DNA from 3 places in the Brasilonema octagenarum UFV-OR1 genome. Region 1 is predicted to be linked to each of the others. Evidence: predicted binding sites of a transcription regulator. Region 1 holds the regulator's gene; each other region holds the start of a gene.
The links. The regulator HrcA, encoded in region 1, represses chaperone genes, less so after heat shock. The targets are predictions, from matches to a motif close to TTAGCACTCNNGANTCNNGAGTGCTAA.
Positions count from the first base shown of each region.

Region 1 (7,602 bases):
CTGAAACGTAGATAGAGAGCGAGTTTCGATCAAGCGGGTACAATTTTCCTTTTCTGGTGCAGTGACGCCTACAACAGGAAGATGTAGTTACAGCAGTTTTAGACTGTATTAATATTGGAGGGACAAATTTCTGGAATGCCAATTTCTTAACTTGTAGCTAGTTACCAGGTTAGCTGAGATAATGTTTATCTTGAAATCAATCCACAAACTCTTATGAAAATAGGGCAAAAATTCAATTCTCTTACTTACAGTGAATATATATATATAATAGACAACCATAAAAAGTTTTCAGATTGGAACACACTTGGATTATTTCGCTCTCTTGTTGAAACAAAAAAATTAGATTTCAATCAGAAAATCGAAATCAGAGATTATGCTAATAAACAATTTCAGAGGGCTTTTGACTTTTTACAGTTGAAAGACCCTTCTACATATTTTTATTTAAAAACACTTGGAGAAAATATAACAGTAGCAGACGAAGATAAAATATGGAAAGGTATCCGATTTAATCAAGAAAAATTTTTGAAAAAGAAAAAGATAAAACATAGAAATTTCGGAGAGTATTCAAAACATAATTGTGGAAATGATTGGTGTCCATATAATGGATTGATGATAAAGCAAGGCTCGTTATTAGCAGAAGGTAATATGCGCTTTAAGAGTGATAAATCCCGAACTGTAAGCGTTGTCAAATCAGAAAATCATAGAAAGCAAAGAAAGAGAATGAAAAAGTTAATTCACCAAGAGCTTGTAACTTTTTGAGTAGAGAACAGGCAGGGTACGTTCCGGGCTATATGTAAAGCATTTTGGACGCGAATATTACTACGTGTAGGCACCTGCAATGCTAATCGCTCAGACCTGCAATCAAGACATTTCTCAGCGATCCATAAGTAGTATTTAAGAAAAAACTTCGAGGTTACTTGACCAAACATTAGACAGGGTAGTCAACCGTAAAAATTGCAGAGGCACTGGAACGACGGCTAATCATCCAGTGCTTTTTATTTTAGTTTTGCTTTTCAGTTTCCAACCACTTATTTTAAATTCATAGGGATTCTTGAGTTAGACGACATGAAATCTGGTGACTGCCATTAAACCGTTGGTAACACATATAGCTATACATCTAGGTTGGGGAGGACAGTGCAGCAGGAGGGTTTCCGCTCTCACGGCAAGTCTGGCGTTTGAGGAACGAAACCCAACTCCAAAATTTTGATTTTGTTGGGTTTCACTCTTAAGCGTTCCCTATTAAGCGTTCGGGTGTTCCCTGCTATGGCTATTGCTATAAAAAAGCAGGGAAAGACTAGAAATAGTACTAAGTCTTTCCCTGCACCCTCTGTACTCCATGAACCAAGAATAGCTACAGCTTGGTTTATACAGATTTCGGGATTTAGCTAACGTAAAAATTGAAAAAATAGGCCACCTTTGAGCAATTCTGTGTCACTACCATAACTACTAAGGGTGAGCGATCGCAAATTTTGGAAAAATGGCTTGCCCAGCACTTCCACAAACTTCAGAATTGGTAGTTGACGCTCTAAAATATCCTGACTCTTTGTCCAGTCGATATAAACGTAGCCTTGGTTCGGTTCACCAATCGCAGCGATACTGTCTTGGAAATCACGATTCTTAACTAACGGGTTCTCCTTAGCCGTCAAAGCTGCATTGATTGTCTCAACAGAGGATGCAAAAATCTGGTAATTTCCGATGTCAGCACGTGCGGCTACAACGTTTGCTTGAATTGTGAACAATTCTCGCTCTTTTGCTTCACTAGATTTATTGATAGCAGTTTTTAGCTGTGTCCAAGCAGAGATTTTTTGGTCATTTAAGGTGAAGGAATTCAGCGAAAGCCCTTCTGATGAGGCGAGTTGATCCAAACGGGAAATTGCTGTGGGTGTCTTTTCGGATTTTTGGGCGACAAAAATCCAATTGGGATTTGTTTGCTCTGCGCGGGGTAACAATGCGATCGCGTATTCTCCTTCCACCGAGTTAAAAATATCTTCTCTCCAGTTGATAAGCGAACGTTTTTGAACATCTGCCACCGGGAGGAACTTAGAAATCACATCTTCTGTGGAAGCAGAGAGGCTAGCTGTCACTTGTTGCCAAAGTTGTGCCAAATCACTATCACCCAAACCGCTTAAATTTGATCCTGCTACTGCTAAACTTGCTGAAGCTGGGATATACTCCAACGCACCCACAGGTTCAGAAAGTTGTGCAGCTGGGGGTGAAGTTTCTTTTTTTGCCAAAAAAGCAGTTTCAGCGAGCAATCCTTTGGGGTTTGATACTAAAGAAATAATTTGGTTGTCATAAGTTTGAGCATTAGGTTTGAGGTTCTGCCATTTTGCTACTACGGGGAGATTCAGAAAAGCAACAGCCTGTGCTTCTTTGGACAGTTGTTTGGTTGCTTTTTGGTATTTGTTGGAACTGGTTAAATTCAAATCGGACACCTGTACATTATTAATTGCCTCTCGCAGCACTTTTGGGTGATTGGCAAACAAGACAAAGCTATTACCTACAACTGCACCAGCAAGACTATTTTGATTTTTGACTTGTTCCTTTTCAGAAGACGTTGAAGGAATCTGATTGTCAGAAATTAGCTTCACGCCCTTGTATTCTTCAGTTGCTAAATTTGCCCCAGCCAAAGCGCGCTTAGAAAACAATAGCTGAACAAATTCACGGCTTTTCTCGGGTTGAGTGGTTGCAAGTGCCATTAGATACCCTGGCTGCTGTCCGTTTTCAGAATCGTGATCAATGTCTAAGCTTGTGACAGCCAATGTTATTTCGTTTCCTAACCAAGGTTTAATTTCCTGTTGGTAATCTATACCCGTATTCGCGAGTAATCTTGTTTTCAATTTTGACAGTTGTCCATCACGCTCAAACGCCTGCAAGCGTTCTGGATTTACGAGCATCGACACCATAACTGGTGCTTGTTTAGACACAAATATGGCAGCATCTGACTGTCCTGTAGGAGCGATACCGGTTAGGGAATTTTTGGCGGATAACCCGTTACAACCAGTCATACCAATCAATAGCAGCATCATAATACCCACTGCTACAACTCTGAAAAATGAGCGTTGTGTCATAATTTTTATACAGACCGCTAGGGGTGCAAATACAAATAATCAACTACCAAATTAAATTATCAAAGGTAGTTCTGTTACTAGAAATTAGTTTAGTACTGAAACTTACGCACAAGTCTATCAGAAATCAGGTTATCTCTTAATTGTTAAATGCTCACTTTACAGCATTAAGCCGAACTTCAGAGAAATTCTGCATTAAAACCGGATTTTTCAGTCCTTTAATGAAACGGCACTCACGTACCTACCAAACCCAAAGAACGAAGATTTTTTGCCAATATAATATAGTATAGGATTTTTATTAAAACTTCATGATGGGCAAACCTTCCGAACCATCCATTACCCAAATTAACGTTGAAGAACTGGCACAACGCTTATCTTCAGGAGAGCCAATTCAGCTTGTGGACGTGCGTGAACCACAAGAGGTGGCGATCGCCCACATCGATGGCTTTGTCAATTTACCTTTGAGTCAGTTTCCTGACTGGGCAGATCAAGTCAACACCCGCTTAGATCCCCACGCTGAAACTCTTGTGCTGTGTCATCATGGCATTCGTTCTGCTCAGATGTGTCAGTGGTTAACTGTTCAAGGCTTTACAAATGTCAAAAATATTATGGGTGGAATTGATGCTTACTCAACTCTGGTTGACTTTTCCATTCCCCAATACTAGCTGCTGTTTTACATTGAGGGGATATGTAGTCTACTAAGACTGACGATTTTAATTTGCCTATGCTATCCTCTGTACAAGCTAGGATAGCTTTAAGTGTTGAGTGGTAAATATTTGTATTCTACCTACGTGCCTTTTTTGGCTGTTCAGGAAATTCGTAACTTGAAATACAGAGATTTCAATAAACTTATGCAAGTATGCATAAGTAGGGGCTAATTTACTTCAATCCAAAAGCTTTTTTCCAGCAATTTACCTGTATTAATAGTAACTTTACTCAAGGCAGTACAGTGTCTTTACTTTTCTTTACTTCTTTTTGCTTATTGTTGTAGAAGCAAAGTGCTTGTGATCTTGCTTTACTATTATTAATCCTTATTTAATTTAGAGTTATCTCTAAAAATTTTTTCAAAGCTTCGCTTACAATTCGGCTTCGGTAAAAAACTCCTTATGCAAGTCCAGCTTACAAATCGTCAACAGCAGATACTTGGGGCAACAATACGTCATTATATAGCCACAGCAGAACCTGTTGGTTCTAAAGCTCTTGTTGAAGAGTACAACCTTGGTGTTAGCTCAGCAACAATTCGCAATGTGATGGGCGTGTTGGAAAAAGTTGGCTTACTGTACCAACCTCACACTTCTGCAGGACGCGTCCCTTCTGACTCTGGCTACCGTATTTATGTTGACCAGTTGATAACACCTTCTGAAACTCTAGCACGAGATGTAGAATTATCACTGCAAAAACGCCTCAAATGGGAAGATTGGAGCTTGGAAGCTCTTTTGCAAGGAGCAGCTCACATTTTAGCAACTTTGAGTGGTTGCATCACCTTAATCACGATGCCGCAAACTGCGACAGCAGTGTTGAGACATTTACAACTAGTGCAAGTAGAAACGGGACGGGTGATGTTGATTGTGGTGACGGATGGATATGAGACACATTCAGCATTGATGGATTTAGCGCAAGCCTCGGAAGATTCACAACCAGATGCAGAAGTCATCGACCGCGAGTTGCAGATTGTCTCTAACTTTTTGAATACCCACTTGCGGGGACGCAGCATAACTGAATTAGCAAACCTGAAATGGAGTGAATTGGATCAGGAGTTCCAAAGATACGGAGAATTCCTGAAACATTCAGTTGCTGAACTTGCTCGTCGCACTCTGACACCATCTGCAACACAAATTATGGTTCGCGGTGTTGCTGAAGTTTTGCGTCAGCCAGAGTTTTCGGAATTACAGCAAGTGCAAATGCTCATCCACCTGTTGGAAGAAGAACAAGACCAACTGTGGCGGTTAATATGTGAAGAACAGCCAGAAGCGGAGGAGGTTGGTAAGCCACGAGTCATGATTCGTATTGGTGCAGAAAACCCTCTAGAACCTATACGCACTTGTTCGTTGATTTCTTCCACCTATCGCCGGGGTTCTGTATCATTAGGTAGTGTGGGAGTTCTCGGACCAACGCGTCTAAATTATGAAAGTGCGATCGCAGTAGTAACAGCTGCTTCTGATTACCTCTCAGAAGCTTTCAGTTATTTCAATCCCCAGTAGGGCTTGTAGCAGGACAATCGCTGAATTAATCAAAACTAGCTTAAATAATGATCAGAAAAATTACTTTTGGAGCGCTATGGCTGGGATTTATTATCTATGCCTTTTTCTTTGCTCCTCCCGATCAACCTGATACATTCGATTTAATTAAAGATCTTTCTACTGGTCAATGGCAAGGAATAAACCCCCTTATTATAGCACTTTTTAACATTATGGGCATCTGGCCTATGATTTACAGCTGCTTGGTATTTATTGATGGTAGAGCACAAAAAATGCCTGCTTGGCCTTTTGCTAGTATTTCATTTGGAGTTGGGGCTTTCGCGTTACTACCTTACTTAGCCCTGCGGGAACCAAATCAAAAGTTTCCTGGCAGCAAAAATGCTTTTCTCAAGATATTAGATTCTCGCCTAACAGGTATTGCTCTGACTGTCGCCACAGTTATCTTAATTGCTTATGGTGTAGGACAGGGAAATTGGGGAAATTTTGTTCAGCAGTGGCAAACAAGCCGCTTTATTCATGTAATGAGTTTAGATTTTTGCCTGCTTTGCTTATTGTTTCCAGCTTTGTTAGGAGATGATATAGCGCGGCGAGATATCAAGAATCCTCAGTTGTTCTGGTTGATTGGATTAATTCCACTCTTTGGTCCCTTGATTTATTTATGTATACGTCCACCATTGCAAGAAGCAGCTGACAAAATAATACAGAGTCAGCAACAAAGCGCCATAAATTAAGATTATGAGTCGAAAAATTGCTCTTTGGTTACTGTGGGTTGGATTTATCGCCTACATTTTGTTGTTCGCTCCTCCACTGCATTTAGAGGAAACTCTGACGCTACTCAAAAATATCTTTACTCTAAATTGGGCAGATGTAAATCCAGTTCTCCTCTGTTTGTTCTCCCTTGTTGGGATCTGGTTGTTCATTTACAGTGCTGTTCTGTTCTTTGATGGTAGGATGCAGTGGATTCCTTTCTATCCTTTTGCAATAGCGTCCATTGCTTCAGGTACGCTTGGTCTTATACCTTATTTGGCTTTGAGGGAAGACAATCAACAATTTTCTGGACGGAAGGATGCTTTTTTGCAGTTGTTGGATTCTCGCTTTTTTGGTATTGGTCTGAGTTTAAGTACTCTTGGTTTGTTTGCCTACGCTTTTGTTCTCGGTGATTGGGTAGGGTTTTGGCAGCAGTTTTTGGGCGATCGCTTTATCAATGGTATGAGTTTGGCATTTTGCTTGTTTTGCCTACTCTTCCCAACCGTCTTAGGCGATGATATGGCGAGACGGCGTTGGAATAATCCTCAAGTGTTTTGGGCAGTATCACTTGTTCCACTCTTTGGTCCACTTGTGTATCTTTGCTTGCGTCCGCCGATACCAGAAAATGTTGCGCAACAAAGACCAGCATCTTTTGGCAGTAGTAGAGTGCGATAATCATGACGCATAGTTGGCAAGAAACACTCGTTGAGAAACGAGTGACTTACACAATAGAACTAAAAGGTAGGGGTTTTCATCCTCCCGTGTGCAGCCTGATAGCCTGTAAGCTTATCTGATTCAGGGCGATCGCTCCTCATTCAGTCGTGTGATCAAAAGGGCGATAGCTAGCCCCTAAGGGGGCGCTGCGCAAACGCTGCTGCCTAAGCGCAAAGCGCACGCTACGCGAACGGCAGATCGCCCTCATTGACTCATTTCACTATTTCCACTTTCTCTAGCTGCTTCTACTTCATGGTAATGCTCCATCGACCATTGACACAAAGATCTGAGTGGTTCAATAAGCGTTTCTCCCAAAGGCGTTAAGGAATACTCCACCATTGGTGGTACAGCAGGATATACATTGCGCTGCACAAGACCATTTCGCTCCAAATCGCGCAGTGTACGTGTTAGCATCCTCTGCGAAACGTCTCCAATTTCTCTTTGAAGCTCACTGTGGCGTTTAGTACCGTGAGATAGCACATAGATCACCACTGTCACCCATTTGTCACCTACTAAGTCGAGCGTTTGTCGTAAGTAGGGATGCGAATTGAGAAGGCTAGGATATTGATCCACTTTCAATATGAACGTTACGTACAAGCGTGTAACTATGGCACTTTTGTGTATCTACTTGCGGAACCGTTGACTTCATTGAATAATTAAGCCTTGAACCGCTTAAGGAACTGTCAATGACTAACATAACAGGTAACAGCGACGCATTTTACGATCCACTGACACCTGATAATGCCGCCATGTTGCTGATTGACCATCAGGCTGGACTTTTTCTAGGTGTTCATAGTATTGATCAGCAAATTCTGAAGAATAACGTGATTGGTTTGGCAAAAACAGCAAAGGTTTTCAATTTGCCGACTGTGTTA
Region 1 covers NZ_CAWPKW010000193.1:56,368-63,969, reverse strand. The annotation lists gene AC5590_RS13935 (hypothetical protein) at 214-759, shown strand; gene AC5590_RS13930 (DUF3352 domain-containing protein) at 1,386-3,071, opposite strand; gene AC5590_RS13925 (rhodanese-like domain-containing protein) at 3,377-3,733, shown strand; gene hrcA (heat-inducible transcriptional repressor HrcA) at 4,175-5,269, shown strand; gene AC5590_RS13915 (DUF2834 domain-containing protein) at 5,317-5,997, shown strand; gene AC5590_RS13910 (hypothetical protein) at 6,002-6,688, shown strand; gene AC5590_RS13905 (winged helix-turn-helix transcriptional regulator) at 6,932-7,300, opposite strand; gene AC5590_RS13900 (hydrolase) at 7,414-7,602, shown strand, end outside.

Region 2 (7,602 bases), on a different contig from region 1:
AATTAATTAGTCTTAATGATAAAGTCCAATTTTGGCATAGCAAGTTTTTCGACCATGATCGCAAGGCGCGCCCTACGCCCGAGGCACGAAGTGCCTCCCCTGAACTTCGTTCAGGGAACCAAGCGTTCGCGTAGCGTGTCCGCAGGACTCAGCTTGGTTGGGCGTATACGGGCGATCACTCAGTGGTTAAACAAAAAAGGTGGGCAGTGCCCACCAAGGGTGACATTTATATGGTCAACAGAACTACATCATGCCCATGCCGCCCATGCCGCCCATGCCGCCCATGCCGCCCATGCCGCCCATGCCGCCCATACCGCCCATGTCAGGCGCACCACCTGCGGGTTTCTTCTCAGGTTTTTCGACCACGACTGCTTCAGTGGTTAAAACCATTCCAGCGATGGAAGCAGCGTTTTGGATAGCTGAACGCACTACTTTTGCAGGATCAATAATACCAGCAGCAATCAAGTCCTCAAATTCTCCAGTAGCGGCGTTGTAACCGATGTTGAAATCAGTGTCTTGCACTCTGGCGACAATAACCGACCCTTCAACGCCAGCATTATCTGCAATTTGACGCAAGGGGGCTTCGAGCGCTCGCGCCACAATATCAGCGCCAATCTGTTCTTCTGCCTCAAGAGTGTTTTTAACCTCTTGTACTTTTTTCACCAAATGAATCAGTGTTGTTCCACCACCAGGAACGATACCTTCTTCCACAGCCGCTTTGGTAGCATTAAGAGCATCTTCAATCCGCAGTTTGCGATCTTTGAGTTCGGTTTCTGTTGCCGCACCCACTTTTATCACCGCAACTCCACCAGCTAGTTTAGCAATGCGCTCTTGGAGTTTTTCTTTATCGTAGTCTGAATCGGTTTCTTCTAGTTGTTTACGAATTTGACCAATTCGCTTTTGCACGTCCGCTTTTGTGTTGTCACCAGCAGCAACGATGATGGTGTTTTCTTTGTCAATTGTGATTTTCCGCGCAGTTCCCAGGGTTTCCAAAGAAGCGGTATCCAAGGTTAAGCCAATTTCTTCAGAAATCAACTGTCCGTCGGTGAGAATAGCAATATCTTGCAACAATGCTTTGCGGCGATCACCAAATCCAGGGGCTTTGATAGCGGCGACAGCAAGCACTCCCCGTGCTTTGTTCACAACCAAAGTTGCTAAAGCTTCACCTTCCACATCTTCAGCAATAATCAACAAAGGTTGACCGGAACGGGCGACCTTTTCCAAAACTGGAATTAACTCGCTGATGTTGCTGATTTTCTTATCAGTAATCAAAATGCGAGCGTTTTCAAATTCTACCGTCAACCGGTCGTTGTTGGTGATGAAGTAGGGGGAGATGTAACCCCTGTCTAACTGCATCCCTTCTACAACTTCTAAATCCGTTGTTAAGGATTTAGATTCTTCAACGGTGATAACACCGTCTTTGGTGACTTTTTCCATCGCCTCAGCCAACATCTGACCGACTTCTTCGTCGTTCCCAGCTGAGACTGTCGCAACTTGAGCGATCGCCGCACCTTCTACTGGCTTAGCTACTGCTGCAATTTCCTGCACCAACGCCTCGACGGTTTTGTCAATTCCCCGCTTCAGGGCTATAGGGTTGGTACCTGCGGCAACATTCTTCAAACCTTCTTTGATCAACGCTTGCGCCAACACAGTAGCTGTGGTGGTACCATCCCCAGCCACATCTTTAGTTTTTGACGCCACTTCCTGAACCAGTTTTGCGCCAGTGTTTTCTAAGGGATCTTCTAGTTCAATTTCTTTGGCAACGGTGATACCATCGTTAACAATTTGGGGTGCCCCAAATTTTTTCTCCAAAAGAACATTGCGACCTTTTGGTCCTAAGGTAATCTTCACCGCATCGGCAAGAGCGTTGATGCCTCGTTCTAAAGCCCGCCGCGAATCTTCATTAAATGCAACAATTTTTGCCATGTTTTATGTACTCTCGTGCGCTTCCAATAGACAATTTAGCACTCACTGGCCAAGAGTGCTAATCACTTTAAAAAAAGAACTCACTAAATCAGGACTCAGAAGTCAGAATGAGTATAGTAGCGACGCGCAGATCAGTAGGGGGTTTAAATCACCACCATCAATGGGGGTGGCGACATCGGGTTGGGGCTTTTGCCGTGAGCGTCAGCCGAACGGTTTAAATCCCCTATCCAACGTTTCGACGCAGCTCAATGTTAATTGATTCTGACTCCGGGTGCGGAGCTATCCAGCGTTCCGCTCCTGAATTCTGACTTCTGGGTTCTTGATCAAATCATCCTTCGGATATATCCTAAACGCTATGCCTACAGCACGGCTACGCCCTGAGGAGGAGAGTGCCTAAGCATTATGAGTGAAATCAAATGCAGCCACTTTGCAGTTAGTTGCCTTGGAACAATTTAGCGCTGCATAAGTCCTTGGGGAACTAGTTGAAGTTGTGGACTAAAGACCAGTGACAATTTAAATTTTAAAAGACAAAATAAAAAATAATCTTTCTACTCTACACCCCACTCCAGCACAGACGTAAGGTGTTACGCCCTTACTCCGACACTTTATCTTCACAGAATGACTCTATATTAGAAGCAACTTCTTATGAAGTTACAGATAGTTAGGAAAAAATTCACTAACATACAATTGATGCTTATCGACACTAACACTAATGGTTAAATCGGGAGATGAATATACACAGCTCCCTTCGTTCCCTCGGTATTGCTGACCCTAACGGTTCCGGCTGGTTAGCGGTAGTATTTACATTTCTTTTAGCTGGTACTGTCACTTGGCGCTTGATTCCAGCAGTCCGCAAGTTTGCCCTGCGAGTAGGTTGGGCTGACCAACCGAATGCGCGACGGCTGAACCGAGAACCTTTACCTAATGCAGGAGGTCTAGCTATTTATGCAGGAGTGATTGCTGCCGTGGTATTAGCCAGTCTCTTACGACCTATAGAACTCGAAAGAGTACTGGCTGAGGTACAGACGATTCTTCTAGGGGGCTCGATACTGGTTCTTGTGGGCTTTATTGATGACCAATTTGGCTTACCCCCTCTGGTTCGATTGTTAATTCAGATACTGACAGCTTTATTGTTAGTTGCTAATCGTATTACCATTGAATTCTCTTTTGGAACTCCCATCGACTCGACACTATCAGTAATACTAACAGTATTGTGGGTAGTTGGAATCACAAATGCTATCAACTTAATGGATGGCATGGACGGTTTGGCGGGAGGAGTAAGCTTTATCACCGCTATAAGTTTATTAGCAGTTTCAGCTCAGGTTCCCAACCGTGCGGCAGCGACGTTAGTTCTAGCAGCATTGGCAGGGGGGGCGTTGGGCTTCTTGAGCCACAACTTCCACCCTTCGCGGATTATTATGGGTGATGCCGGAGCCTACTTTTTTGGTTATGTACTAGCTGCTACAAGTATTTTAGGTAATCTCCAAGCACCCACGGCTGTCTCTCTCCTCGCACCAGTTCTGTTTTTACTGTTGCCAGTACTCGATACCACTCAAGTGTTTATCCGACGCTTGATGGCGGGGAAAAACCCTCTTAGTACACCTGGGAAAGACCACTTGCACCACCGCTTATTAGCTTGGGGCTTGTCTCAACGCCATGCTGCGCTGACTCTTTGGTCAATTGCTTTGATTTGCAACGTGTTGGCAATGAGACTACAAAATATGACTTTGGTACAAATACTTGCCACAACCATTGGGATCATCGTCTTTCTAAGCTTCATTGTCTTGCAAAGGATACGAACAACTTAGGGGTTTGAAGCCGCAAGTTAATTTGTAGACAAAGCAACGAGATAGCTACTCATTCCTGGGTAGCTTTTCTCGTGCCATGCGTTTAATCACATCGCTGAGACTGCTTCAACCGTACTCGTAGGGGAAGAAAGTTCTGTTTTGTCATGGTTTCACCCAACCCTGTTAAGCGTGTTTCTTAGAAGTTGATCAAAATTCGTCAATTCAAATCCCTTAACAGTCAGCATTTTACCCACTTGCCCACTCAAGGTAGCCGCGAGTTCTGCCTCACCTGCCCCTGATGGACCATTCAGCGGTTCGCCAGCTATGGCGATCGCTGGATGACAATAAATCTCTACTAGGTTTGCCTGAATTTGGGGTATGAGACCAAGCAAGTATTCCTCAGTCACAGAACCAGTTTGAAGCAACCCGTAAACGCGCTCAGCAAAACCAATGCCCTTTGATTTCAGCAACCCCTCACCATAGCGGCGCAGTCCACCGAACACAGCCGCCCAAACTAGTTTAGTGAGTAAGTTCCGACGCTCAAGCCGCAGGTTCATTCCCAGTTCTTCATGAGGAAGACGGATAACCCGAATGCCGAATTCATCCGCTAGCTCAACTAGGATACGCAGTACCAACGGATGCATGTGCATATGCAAATGCCCATCTACATGGGAAAGGCGCAACCCAGTAGAGCAAAATTTTTCTAATTGAGCACGGATTTCTCGCTGCAATTCCTCGTGAGTTGACCGATTGAACTGATAGCGCAACCCGCTTTTTTCCGGACTGTATGGAAAGTTACCTGTATCATCAACCAAGTGAGGGATTTGTGAGGGTGGCAGTGCAGCTCGACCACACACCAGAACCAAGTGCAAACCTACTCCTAGGGTGGGGTGAGCCTGTGCTAAATCAACCGCTTTATCAAATGCCTCACCTGTATCCATTAAGCTGGTACTCGTCAGTACTCCTTCTTTGTGGGCTTTGATAATTGCTTGGTTAACGCCATGTGAAAAGCCGAAGTCATCACCATTGATAATGGCGAATTTCTGAGCCTGCATAAGTTCTGATTTATTGTTCCAACAACTGGGGGGTTGAGTTGGACTGTCGCTGAGGCGTCAGTCTGATAATGCGTCGGGCGATTTTGGCAAGTCTAGGTAACAGTTGCGGGTGGAGAAGGCGTTGGTCAAAAACGCTGATCCGTTTGGCGTTTTCTTGAAGGCAAGTAGATAAAAACAGTTCCGGAGTCAAATTGTCCGTGAAGTTCATAGCCCCAGTGGCAGTGAAAGCCTCCTGTTTGTCTTCATCTGAGCCACCAAAGGCTTTGATTTTATCTTGCAGCGCTCTGTAGTAATGCCAAACAGCATGAAACCCGCGTAACCAATTCGCCCTACGACCTTCATGGATTTGTTGGTAAGTTACCCAATTCACAAAGAACATAATATGTCGCGCTTCTTCGTTAAGAATTGGATCGAAAATGTCGAATATTGCTTCAGGCATATAGTTAGCCTGGCGGGCAATTCCAAACAATCCAAAGGCTAAGAAAGAATCGAGGCATTCCCCAAAGCCAAAGTCAATGAAGGCAGTTTTGATATTACTAGGGAGCGCTGGCTCAGGAGGTTGAGAAATTTGAATATCGTAATGATTGATCAAAAACTCAATCAGTCGGGAGTGGCGGGTTTCCTCCATCGCTTGAAGGGCGATCGCCTCTCGCAACAGGGGATCACTGATTGTTGCTGCAAAGGCGCTGACCATCGCCCCAGCCTGTCGCTCTGTACTGAGAGCTTCTTTCCAAAAGGGAATACTCCGTATGCGTTCGAGAGCTACGCTATCCAGAACGGGCCAAGAGAGCTTTTCTGGCTCAAACTCCAGGTGGCTTTCGATGAAGCTGCGGCAAAAAAGCTCTTTGTGTTCTTCGCTTCCAAGTTTCATCATAAGAATATGGCAACAATTTATTTGTTAGTTGTCATAAGGCGTCCAGGCTCGTGTACCCAAGCCAGTACGTTAGAGAGGACAATGCCGTGGTGAGACAGTCCACTCTTTAGGATAAAAAGGCAGTACGCTAACTATTCTATAACCTAACTAACCACTCACAACCGATTGCTCTTTAGCAGCCGCTTGTGTATGACGCTCTTTTAGGTAAGAGAAAAATTCGCGTCCCTCACGCAGGCGACGCACTAGCATCTGAGGATTAGTCAACATTTCGCCGACAATCGGGATAATGGCTTTGGGTCGAAAGTAGAAGCGACGATACATCTGCTCGACTGCATCCTCAATTTGGGCGCCCGAGAGGTTCGGATATTGCAGTGTAGACATTTGAATCCCGGATGAGGCGACTAGCGAATTATCGCTAAACCAACCGTTAGTCTGAGCTTGTCGATAAAGTTCAGTTCCAGGATAAGGGGCGGCGATAGAAACTTGGATGGTATGCGGACTAACATCGCAAGCAAAACGAATTGTTTCTTCAATTGTCTGTTGACTTTCGTTTGGCAAGCCGATGATGAATGTACCGTGTACGGTAATGCCGAGTTTATGGCAATTTTCCATAAACTTCCGCGCCACCTCTAACTTAATCCCTTTCTTGATCCCGTCGAGAACTTGCTGGTTACCTGATTCAAATCCTACCAGCAACAGGCGCAAGCCGTTGTCACGCAGTTGCTTGAGAGTATCGTAGTCTAAGTTGGCGCGGGCGTTACAGCTCCAAGTGAGCTTGAGCCGTTTCATGTGTTGGCTGATGGCGATGGCCCGCTGCTTGTCAATTGTGAAGGTGTCATCATCAAACATATATTCCTGCACCTTGTCACCAAAGATGGCTTTGGCTTCTTCCATGTCTCGCCCAACTGCTTCTGGGCTTTTGGTACGGTACTGGTGACCGCCAATTGTTTGAGGCCAGAGGCAGAAGCTACATTTGGCTGGGCATCCACGTCCAGTGTAAAATGACACGTAAGGATGTAGTAGATATCCTATGAAATATTTCGTAATATCTAAGTCACGCCCGTAGACTGGTAGTACGCTAGGCATCACATCCCAATCGTGGATCAAGTCACGCTCAGCATTGTGGTGTAAGTTACCGTCTTTATCTCGGTAGCTGAGTCCCTTAATCTGATCCCAAGATAAGTCTTGTGCCAACTCCTGACAGGTGTAGTCAAATTCGTTGCGACACACAAAATCTATCACAGGGTTGTCACGCAGCGTTTCCTCTGGTAAGACAGCGACGTGCGCCCCAACAAAACCAATTTGTACATCAGGGTTTTGTTCTTTGATTGCAAGAGCACATGCCACATCATTTGCCAGAGAGGGTGTGCTGGTGTGCATGATAATCAGTTCGTAATCTTTGGCGATTTTCAGCACATCTTCCACAGTCTGATTATGTGGAGGAGCATCTACAAGCTTACTTCCAGGGACGAGTGCGGCGGGCTGTGCTAGCCATGTAGGATACCAGAATGAGGTAATTTCGCGCTTGGCTTGGTATCGGGAACCTGCACCACCGTCAAATCCATCAAAGGAAGGAGGACTAAGAAAAAGGGTTTTTTTCACGAAATATTTCTCCTTTTTTTAAGTAAGGCAATACAGTCAATTGCAAGGTTTTATATAGTCTGTAGCAATCGAAATTATCAGAAAAACTGAGTACTCAATCATGCAATGAGTGCAAAAACATTACTGTGGCTGAGTATATCTTTGAATATCATCCAGAGGTCTATAAGAAAAAATAATTTTGCAACGTTGGTATTTCTAGTCCTATAAGAACAGTTGTTCAGTTGGTGTAAACGCTGCACAGCTGACTGTAAAGATACAGATGCGCGATGCGGGTTGAGGTGTGTGAGTAAGTGTGAGGAGTAGTGTTAAGTAGAACCTGTGGACGGTTAGTCAGACCTAAATAAACATAGTTGATAGT
Region 2 covers NZ_CAWPKW010000045.1:98,265-105,866, reverse strand. The annotation lists gene groL (chaperonin GroEL) at 244-1,926, opposite strand; gene AC5590_RS03180 (MraY family glycosyltransferase) at 2,655-3,734, shown strand; gene hpnK (hopanoid biosynthesis-associated protein HpnK) at 3,884-4,768, opposite strand; gene AC5590_RS03170 (ferritin-like domain-containing protein) at 4,779-5,642, opposite strand; gene hpnJ (hopanoid biosynthesis associated radical SAM protein HpnJ) at 5,790-7,244, opposite strand.
Region 2: groL (chaperonin GroEL) is a predicted target of HrcA. The motif match lies at 1,962-1,988, and genes of this name have one in related genera.

Region 3 (7,602 bases), on a different contig from region 1:
ATGCTATTTGTCATAACTGCTAGTATCAAAAAGCCGTTAAAGTTCAAAAGTTGCTTGATTTATTACAGTTCACACGAACCCATGTGCCAACAGCTTTATCACTAAAATAGATTCATTAACAAGCAGATGTTTAGCAATAGCCTCTGAAGATAAATATCTCTAACAGCCGATGCCAGTTGTGCTATGTAACGAGCTAGTCGCAGTGCGAAATTTACCACAGTCGATAACCTTTGTTACACTGCAATGCCTAAGCTACATAGATAAATAGATGACAACATTAGTAGATAGATAAATAGAAATTCACTCAAAAAGTACTGTTGTCTAGACAGTGTATGTTTATTGCAAAACAACATAAAAAATCCTGAAACCTCACTTTCAGTCAACACTTCAAGCTATTTATTTATTGAAACCATAATGCAAACTATGTGAAGTCTTTGGCGATTTGGAACGTGATTTTGCAACAACTTTGTGTATGTATTTCTTTACGCCGCTATAGCTTCTAAAAAGAATATCAACTGTTCAATTCATTACACAGTAACGTTTGGTTAATTTAAGGTAAAATATTGAATTTTAAAGTGTAAATATTTATGACTTCATATCTAGTGGTACGAAATGTTACCAACTTTACGCTGTTTTATCACTTCCATTAAAAAATACAGAACTCTTGGAAACTTTTTGCCGAAGTATATTGAAGCAATAACGTGATAATGATATTCAATATTATATTATTCTCAAAGTTAAATTCCAAATCTAAATAGATACGGAAGTTTAAGCGTACAGCGAAGTCGCGTGAAACGCCGTCTATGGTCACAAGTTGCGGGAGTTCAGCGATTGAACAAGTTGTAACTACCATTAATACGTTTTGAAATTTGCTTATGTAAAATTTTATTAAACTTCCTTATTTCGAGGGAGTAGTAGGCAATTAGGATGAACCTGGAATTTAAGACCATAACAGGATATCCATTTAATAAAAAGTAGTGTCAAGATTTTTTTATTCAGAGAAAAGTTCGTTGTAACATAAAACCCGCATCTAAAAATTACAAAGGAAAGCTATTATGGCCATTCCAAATCAACAGGGTAAATCTACTATCGATTTTCGAGACAACCGACGCACTACAACTCACATTACTGTTCATATTCCCAAGGAGTTGCACAAACAACCGGTAATTTCACGCCTGATATCTTATTGCGGCATCACAGTCAATATTGCAGCAGCCCAACTGAATGGTCATATGCCGCAACGAGGCTGCTTTGATTTAGAGCTACGAGGAACAGTTTTCCAGATTGCTAGTGCCTTAACGTATCTTAATGAACTGAATTTAGAAATTTCCCACCCATTTCTTACTGAAGAACAAGGTTGGTAAGTAGAGTTTCTACCAATAAGCAACGAGTGCTGGGCGCTTGTAGCTACTCAGCACTCGCTAAAACTAGTCGTTACCCTTATGGAAGCGCTCTTTGCGCGTCTACAAGTCGCTTAACTATACGCGGCAGTCGTCTGCACAGATTGATACACTAGTTGAACTCAACGGGGAGGAGAAACCCCAACCCAAATGCCAGTTACCACCCTCACGGAAAGCAGTTGCGGGTCTACAACGAACGAAACTTCCGTAGGCGGAATTTTTTTTCTGTGTAAACATTGAGCTTGCCGGTTTTCCTGGATACCCCAAAGCCTGCTGGGGGAAGCAACCCAAACCAGCGACCTTTGACCGTTGAGGCAACTGTGTGCTGATCCCTTCCGGCACGGCTGCGCCCAAGGGAGACGCTACGCGAACCGAGGGTTCCCTTGAGTGTACGATCTGCCGCTTTGTGGCGTCTACAGCATTGTGCTTACGCCATTTGATTTTCAATTGCCCACCGCGCTAGTTCAGTGCGATTGTGGAGATTGGTTTTGCCCAACATATTGGACACATGGCTTTCTACCGTGCGTTGGCTGACATTTAATTCTTCAGCTATTTCGCGGTTAGCTAAGCCCCTAGCCACAAATTGCACTACTTTGAGTTCTGTTGGGGTTAACTGTACATCGAAGGGAACTTGGATGCGTGAACCGTTATCTCCTCCTTTTGCTTGGTGTTCTTTCCAGCGAATGGTCTGCTTCAGAGAAGATTCTACTTGTGCGACCAATTCTTCCGGCTCAAAAGGCTTGACCATGTACACATCAGCACCTTTATTCAGACCTTTTACTCGGTCTGAGCTTTGTCCCTTAGCTGAAAGGAATAAAACGGGAATCCAACTGGTGCGTTCAGTTTGCCGGACTTGTTCTACAAAAGTATAACCGTCCATTTCTGGCATCATCACATCGCAAATGATCATGTCTGGAATATCCTGCTCTAAAATGTCCAGTGCTTCTCGACCATTTTCGGCGGTGCTGACATCATAACCCCGGAATTCCAAGTAATCCTTCACCAGCAAGATGAGGTTAGGATCATCATCAATAAGTAGAAGTCGTTTGTGATCTTTCATGCTGGGTTCTTTCATAGCAGTGGCACTTATGGCGCTTGATCCATCAAGGTCTTGAATCAATATCCTCTTTGGTGGATTAAGGAGGTGTTGTGCTTTTTCCTACTTAACTTGCGTTTGCTTTCTAAAGTCCTAAAAGTGGGTCTCACTCTCAAGAAATTCTCTACAAACAGCAAAAGTCCAGTAAGGATACGTAGAGCAGTAGTATTTATAATGCGTTATTATATATCGCTTTGAAAGCTGCGGGTTAAAAAACACTGATTAAATAATAATTATTCAGGTTAACAAGTAAGTGTTGGACTCAAGATGCTCCCAAATTACAATTAACCCACACTTTCATCTGTTTACTACTGTGCCATATCCTTGTTGGATGTTAAGCTTCTATAAGTTGTTCACGACAACCTAGGGAACTTTTTGGCAAAGGATGGGAAAACACAATGCATATTCTTCTACCACCTTGTTGCCTAAGAAGTGCTCTTGTATAATCCGCTCAATGGCTTCCGGGATTGTTGGGCGATACCGCACAGCATCCGGGTAATCCTTTATTATCAGTCTAGAACAGCAAACTGGCAAGCAATTGATTTTATTTCCAAATATGCAACTAAAATTGCCATCTTGCCTTTTGTGAAGACTTAATTGTTTGAGTCGTTTTTTTAAGCCTTCCCAAAATGGTAAACGAGCTTGTTCGCAGAAGCAGTTAGAAACTATTGGGACAAAACTAGTTAAAAGGTCCCTCGGAATTTTCGACAGTTCTAAAGCTTCTATAGAAATACTTAGGGCTTTATTCGCTGGTGTAAGCGTGGTTTTTCGTAGCTGAAGGCAGGACTGGATCACTGTAGTGTTACTCAAATGGCGGCTCCCTGATAACTGTTCTATATCAATTTCCCAGCTTTGCAAACAAAGTTGCCCATATATCCATATTCGTCATTTACGGAGTAAAACCTGAAAGCTCAGAAAAGTAGAGTATATGTACTTACGTGGGTTTGGGCAAGCAAAGTTCGGGAACCCGTACAAAAGAAAATGTTGCCATTGCACTTCGCCTTTAGGTACATTAGCACTCAGGAGTTGAGAGTGCTAACGAGGTGAGAATTTGGTATGGCAGCTGTAACTTTAAGCGTTTCTACAGTTAAACCCCTAGGTGATCGCGTATTCGTCAAAGTGAACGCGGCTGAAGAAAAGACCGCAGGTGGTCTGTATTTACCCGACAACGCAAAAGAAAAGCCCCAAGTAGGCGAAGTTGTTGCCGTTGGTGAAGGCAAGATCAAAGATGACGGTGCTCGTCAAGCGTTGGACGTGAAGGTTGGAGATAAAGTTCTCTACTCCAAATACGCTGGTACCGACATTAAACTTGGAACTGACGAATACGTCCTGCTCTCTGAAAAGGACATTCTGGCAGTCGTTTCATAATCTTTTAGTCATTTGTCATCAGTCATTTGTCATGAGTTGTTGGCAAAGGACAAAAAACAAATAGTATTCTTTGTAGTTTTCTGCTAAACATTCTTTGACAATTATGGCAAAGCGCATCATTTACAACGAAAACGCACGTCGTGCCCTAGAAAAAGGCATGGACATCTTGACTGAAGCGGTAGCTGTTACCCTCGGTCCCAAAGGTCGTAACGTAGTCCTAGAGAAAAAGTTTGGCGCACCACAAATCATTAATGACGGTGTGACCATTGCTAAAGAAATTGAATTGGAAGACCACGTAGAAAATACTGGCGTTGCTCTGATCCGTCAAGCGGCTTCCAAGACGAACGATGCTGCTGGTGATGGCACCACAACTGCGACCGTTTTGGCTCATGCAGTAGTCAAAGAAGGCTTACGCAACGTCGCAGCTGGTGCAAATGCTATTTCGCTAAAACGTGGTATTGATAAGGCTACCAACTTCTTGGTAGACAAAATCAAAGAACACGCTCGTCCCGTAGAAGATTCCAAAGCAATTGCTCAGGTTGGTTCAATCTCTGCTGGTAACGACGAAGAAGTCGGTCAGATGATTGCCGAAGCAATGGATAAGGTGGGTAAAGAAGGTGTGATTTCCTTGGAAGAAGGAAAGTCCATGACCACGGAATTGGAAATCACCGAAGGGATGCGCTTTGAGAAAGGCTACATCTCTCCCTACTTTGCAACCGATCCTGAGCGGATGGAAGCAGTTTTCGATGAGCCTTTCATCCTGCTAACCGATAAGAAAATCGCCCTGGTGCAAGACCTCGTACCCGTATTAGAGCAAGTAGCTCGTGCTGGTCGTCCTTTGGTGATTATCGCTGAAGATATCGAGAAAGAAGCTTTGGCAACTTTGGTCGTTAACCGCCTGCGTGGTGTGCTGAACGTAGCTGCTGTGAAGGCTCCTGGGTTTGGCGATCGCCGCAAATCAATGCTAGAAGACATCGGTATCCTCACCGGTGGTCAAGTTGTCACAGAAGATGCTGGCTTGAAACTAGATAGCACCAAGTTAGATTCTCTAGGTAAGGCTCGCCGCATCACAATCACCAAAGACAACACCACCATTGTTGCCGAAGGTAACGAAGCTGCAGTTAAAGCTCGGATTGACCAAATTCGCCGTCAAATCGAAGAAACCGAATCTTCCTACGACAAAGAAAAGCTACAAGAGCGTCTTGCTAAGCTAGCTGGTGGTGTCGCCGTCGTTAAGGTAGGCGCTGCGACCGAAACCGAAATGAAGGACAAGAAGCTGCGTTTAGAAGACGCTATCAACGCTACCAAAGCTGCTGTGGAAGAAGGTATCGTTCCTGGTGGTGGTACAACACTGGCTCATTTGTCTCCTGCACTCGAAGAATGGGCAAACGGCAACCTCAAAGCTGAAGAGTTGACTGGTGCGTTAATTGTAGCTCGCGCCTTGGCTGCTCCTCTCAAGAGAATTGCTGAAAACGCTGGTCAGAACGGTGCTGTCATCGCCGAGCGCGTTAAGGAAAAAGACTTCAACATCGGCTACGATGCTGCTAAGAACGAGTTCGTTGATCTGTTTGAAGCTGGTATCGTTGATCCTGCCAAAGTTACCCGTTCTGCTCTGCAAAACGCTGCATCCATTGCTGGTATGGTGTTAACCACTGAATGTATTGTGGTTGACAAGCCTGAGCCAAAGGATAACGCTCCTGCTGGAGCTGGCGCTGGTATGGGCGGCGGCGACTTCGATTACTAAGATTCTTTTGACATCCCCCTAGCTTGTGCTGCGTGGGGGATTCCCAGAATCACTACTGAGGTTTTCTGGTTGTACGAAAAACCTCATCGAAAGACGGGGCTTACCGTGAACTAGAGGTGATTTAAATATTGTTATAAAAATTTACCGCCTATCTTGTTAAGATAGGCGGGTTTTTTGTGCTAATGATTTGTCACACTACTATGCTGCCTGACGGCTGAGTGTAAGCTTCTAGCAGATTTTATTTTTCTATAACTTCCCTCTACAACGTTTCATAGTAAGGAATATGCCCCGCCTTACTTAATCTTTACAAAAATAAAGACACTTTTACTTGCGTTGAATATTTTACACACAAGAGGCAGGGACGGGGTTTTACAAGATCACGTTGGAGCACCAAGTCCGGCGTAGGACCCATAAAAGAAAATACCTACAACGGTGATGACGCCTAAACCTGCGATTGTCGCAACAACCCATAGAGGTATTCTGCCACTTCCAGACACTGCTTTCTCTCCTTTCTTTGCTAAAAAGATTAATGACAAAAGTTAAAAAACATGACTCAATAGCCGTCATTCCAATTAGTTAAAGAAGTAACTGGAAAACAAAATACCAAGAACGAAAATCATTAACAGTCCGAGGTAAAGCGAAGTTCGGTTCAGTTCAACCGGCTGCTTATTAGGATTGGGGCTTCTTTCCATGATTTTCTCCTAACGTTGAATAAACTGCATTGAGGCGATCGCGCCTAAAAAGAAGATAGTTGGCACAGCTAGAGTGTGAACTGCTAGCCATCTGACTGTAAAAATTGGATAGGTAACTGGTTGATTGACGTTATTTCCGCTAGTCATGATTTCAAACTACTTTGTGTTACTAAACTGTTCTACTTGTTGTTTTGCATCAAAACGGTTATTCACAATTGGCAATTCCTGCCGTGCTCCTGGGTAATATTCATTAGGGCGAGGTGTACCAAACGCATCGTATGCCAAGCCAGTGCTGACAAACAACCAACCCGCAATAAACAGTGCAGGAATGGTGATGCTGTGGATCACCCAGTAACGAACGCTCGTAATAATGTCCGAAAATGGACGCTCTCCAGTAGTTCCTGACATTTATATCCCTACCTTCACAAAAATTGTTATTGAGATCATTATCCTACAAAGTTAAGAAAGAGTTACACCTGGTAACTTCTTTCTCACAAATCAGCTTTAAGCAGCCTCTGATTTGGTAGCAGCTGCGATACTAGGATTATATTTGAGTAAAACACCGCGATCGCCAATCACAAATCCCTTGTCTGGACTCAGAAAAACAATTTTGTAGAAATTGGCGGGAACTTCTTCAACGTCACGGTCTTTTTCCCAAGTTTTGCCACCATCAGGACTGCGCAGCAAATTACCGCTACCACCACTAACCCAAACTTCATCTGGTGTACGATAAGCCAGATCTAGTAACCCCCAACTAGTAGAAAGCTCTGGATTTTGAGCTTTCTGCCATTCCTCTGGGTGAGCTGGGTCGGTAAACTGTACCTGACCACCTCGTGCTAACATCCATACTTGACCATTTTCGGCAAATCCAATATTTTCTACCCGTCGGGAACTATTCCGCTTGTGGGGTTCCCAAGCATTTAACCCTGGTTCCCAAGTTGAGTAGAAGTTACCTTTTGCAGAAACAGCCACATATTTGCCATCAGGAGAACGTTCGATGTTGCGAACCACACCAACAGCTTGTTCTACCTGTGCTTTCCAGTTTTTACCGCCATCTGTGGTTTTGTATATCGCTCCAACATCTGTCGCGATCTCAACTGTGTTTTTTCCTAAAGCAACAGTACTAACAGGATTACCTGGTAGATTTTCACTCAGTTGAATGCGGGACCAAGAACGACCTTCATCGGTGGTGTGTAATAACAAAGCCGGTTCTCCAGCTATCCATCCCTCTTTTCCTGCAAAACTGACCGTATTAAAACGATACCTTTGGTCATCTAATTCTAATTCTAAAGGTTGCCAAGT
Region 3 covers NZ_CAWPKW010000307.1:4,813-12,414, reverse strand. The annotation lists gene AC5590_RS27080 (NIL domain-containing protein) at 1,056-1,364, shown strand; gene AC5590_RS27075 (response regulator transcription factor) at 1,828-2,475, opposite strand; gene groES (co-chaperone GroES) at 3,553-3,864, shown strand; gene groL (chaperonin GroEL) at 3,968-5,608, shown strand; gene AC5590_RS27060 (photosystem II reaction center protein J) at 5,986-6,105, opposite strand; gene psbL (photosystem II reaction center protein PsbL) at 6,181-6,300, opposite strand; gene psbF (cytochrome b559 subunit beta) at 6,310-6,447, opposite strand; gene psbE (cytochrome b559 subunit alpha) at 6,457-6,708, opposite strand; gene AC5590_RS27040 (photosynthesis system II assembly factor Ycf48) at 6,805-7,602, opposite strand, start outside.
Region 3: groES (co-chaperone GroES) is a predicted target of HrcA. The motif match lies at 3,509-3,535, and genes of this name have one in related genera.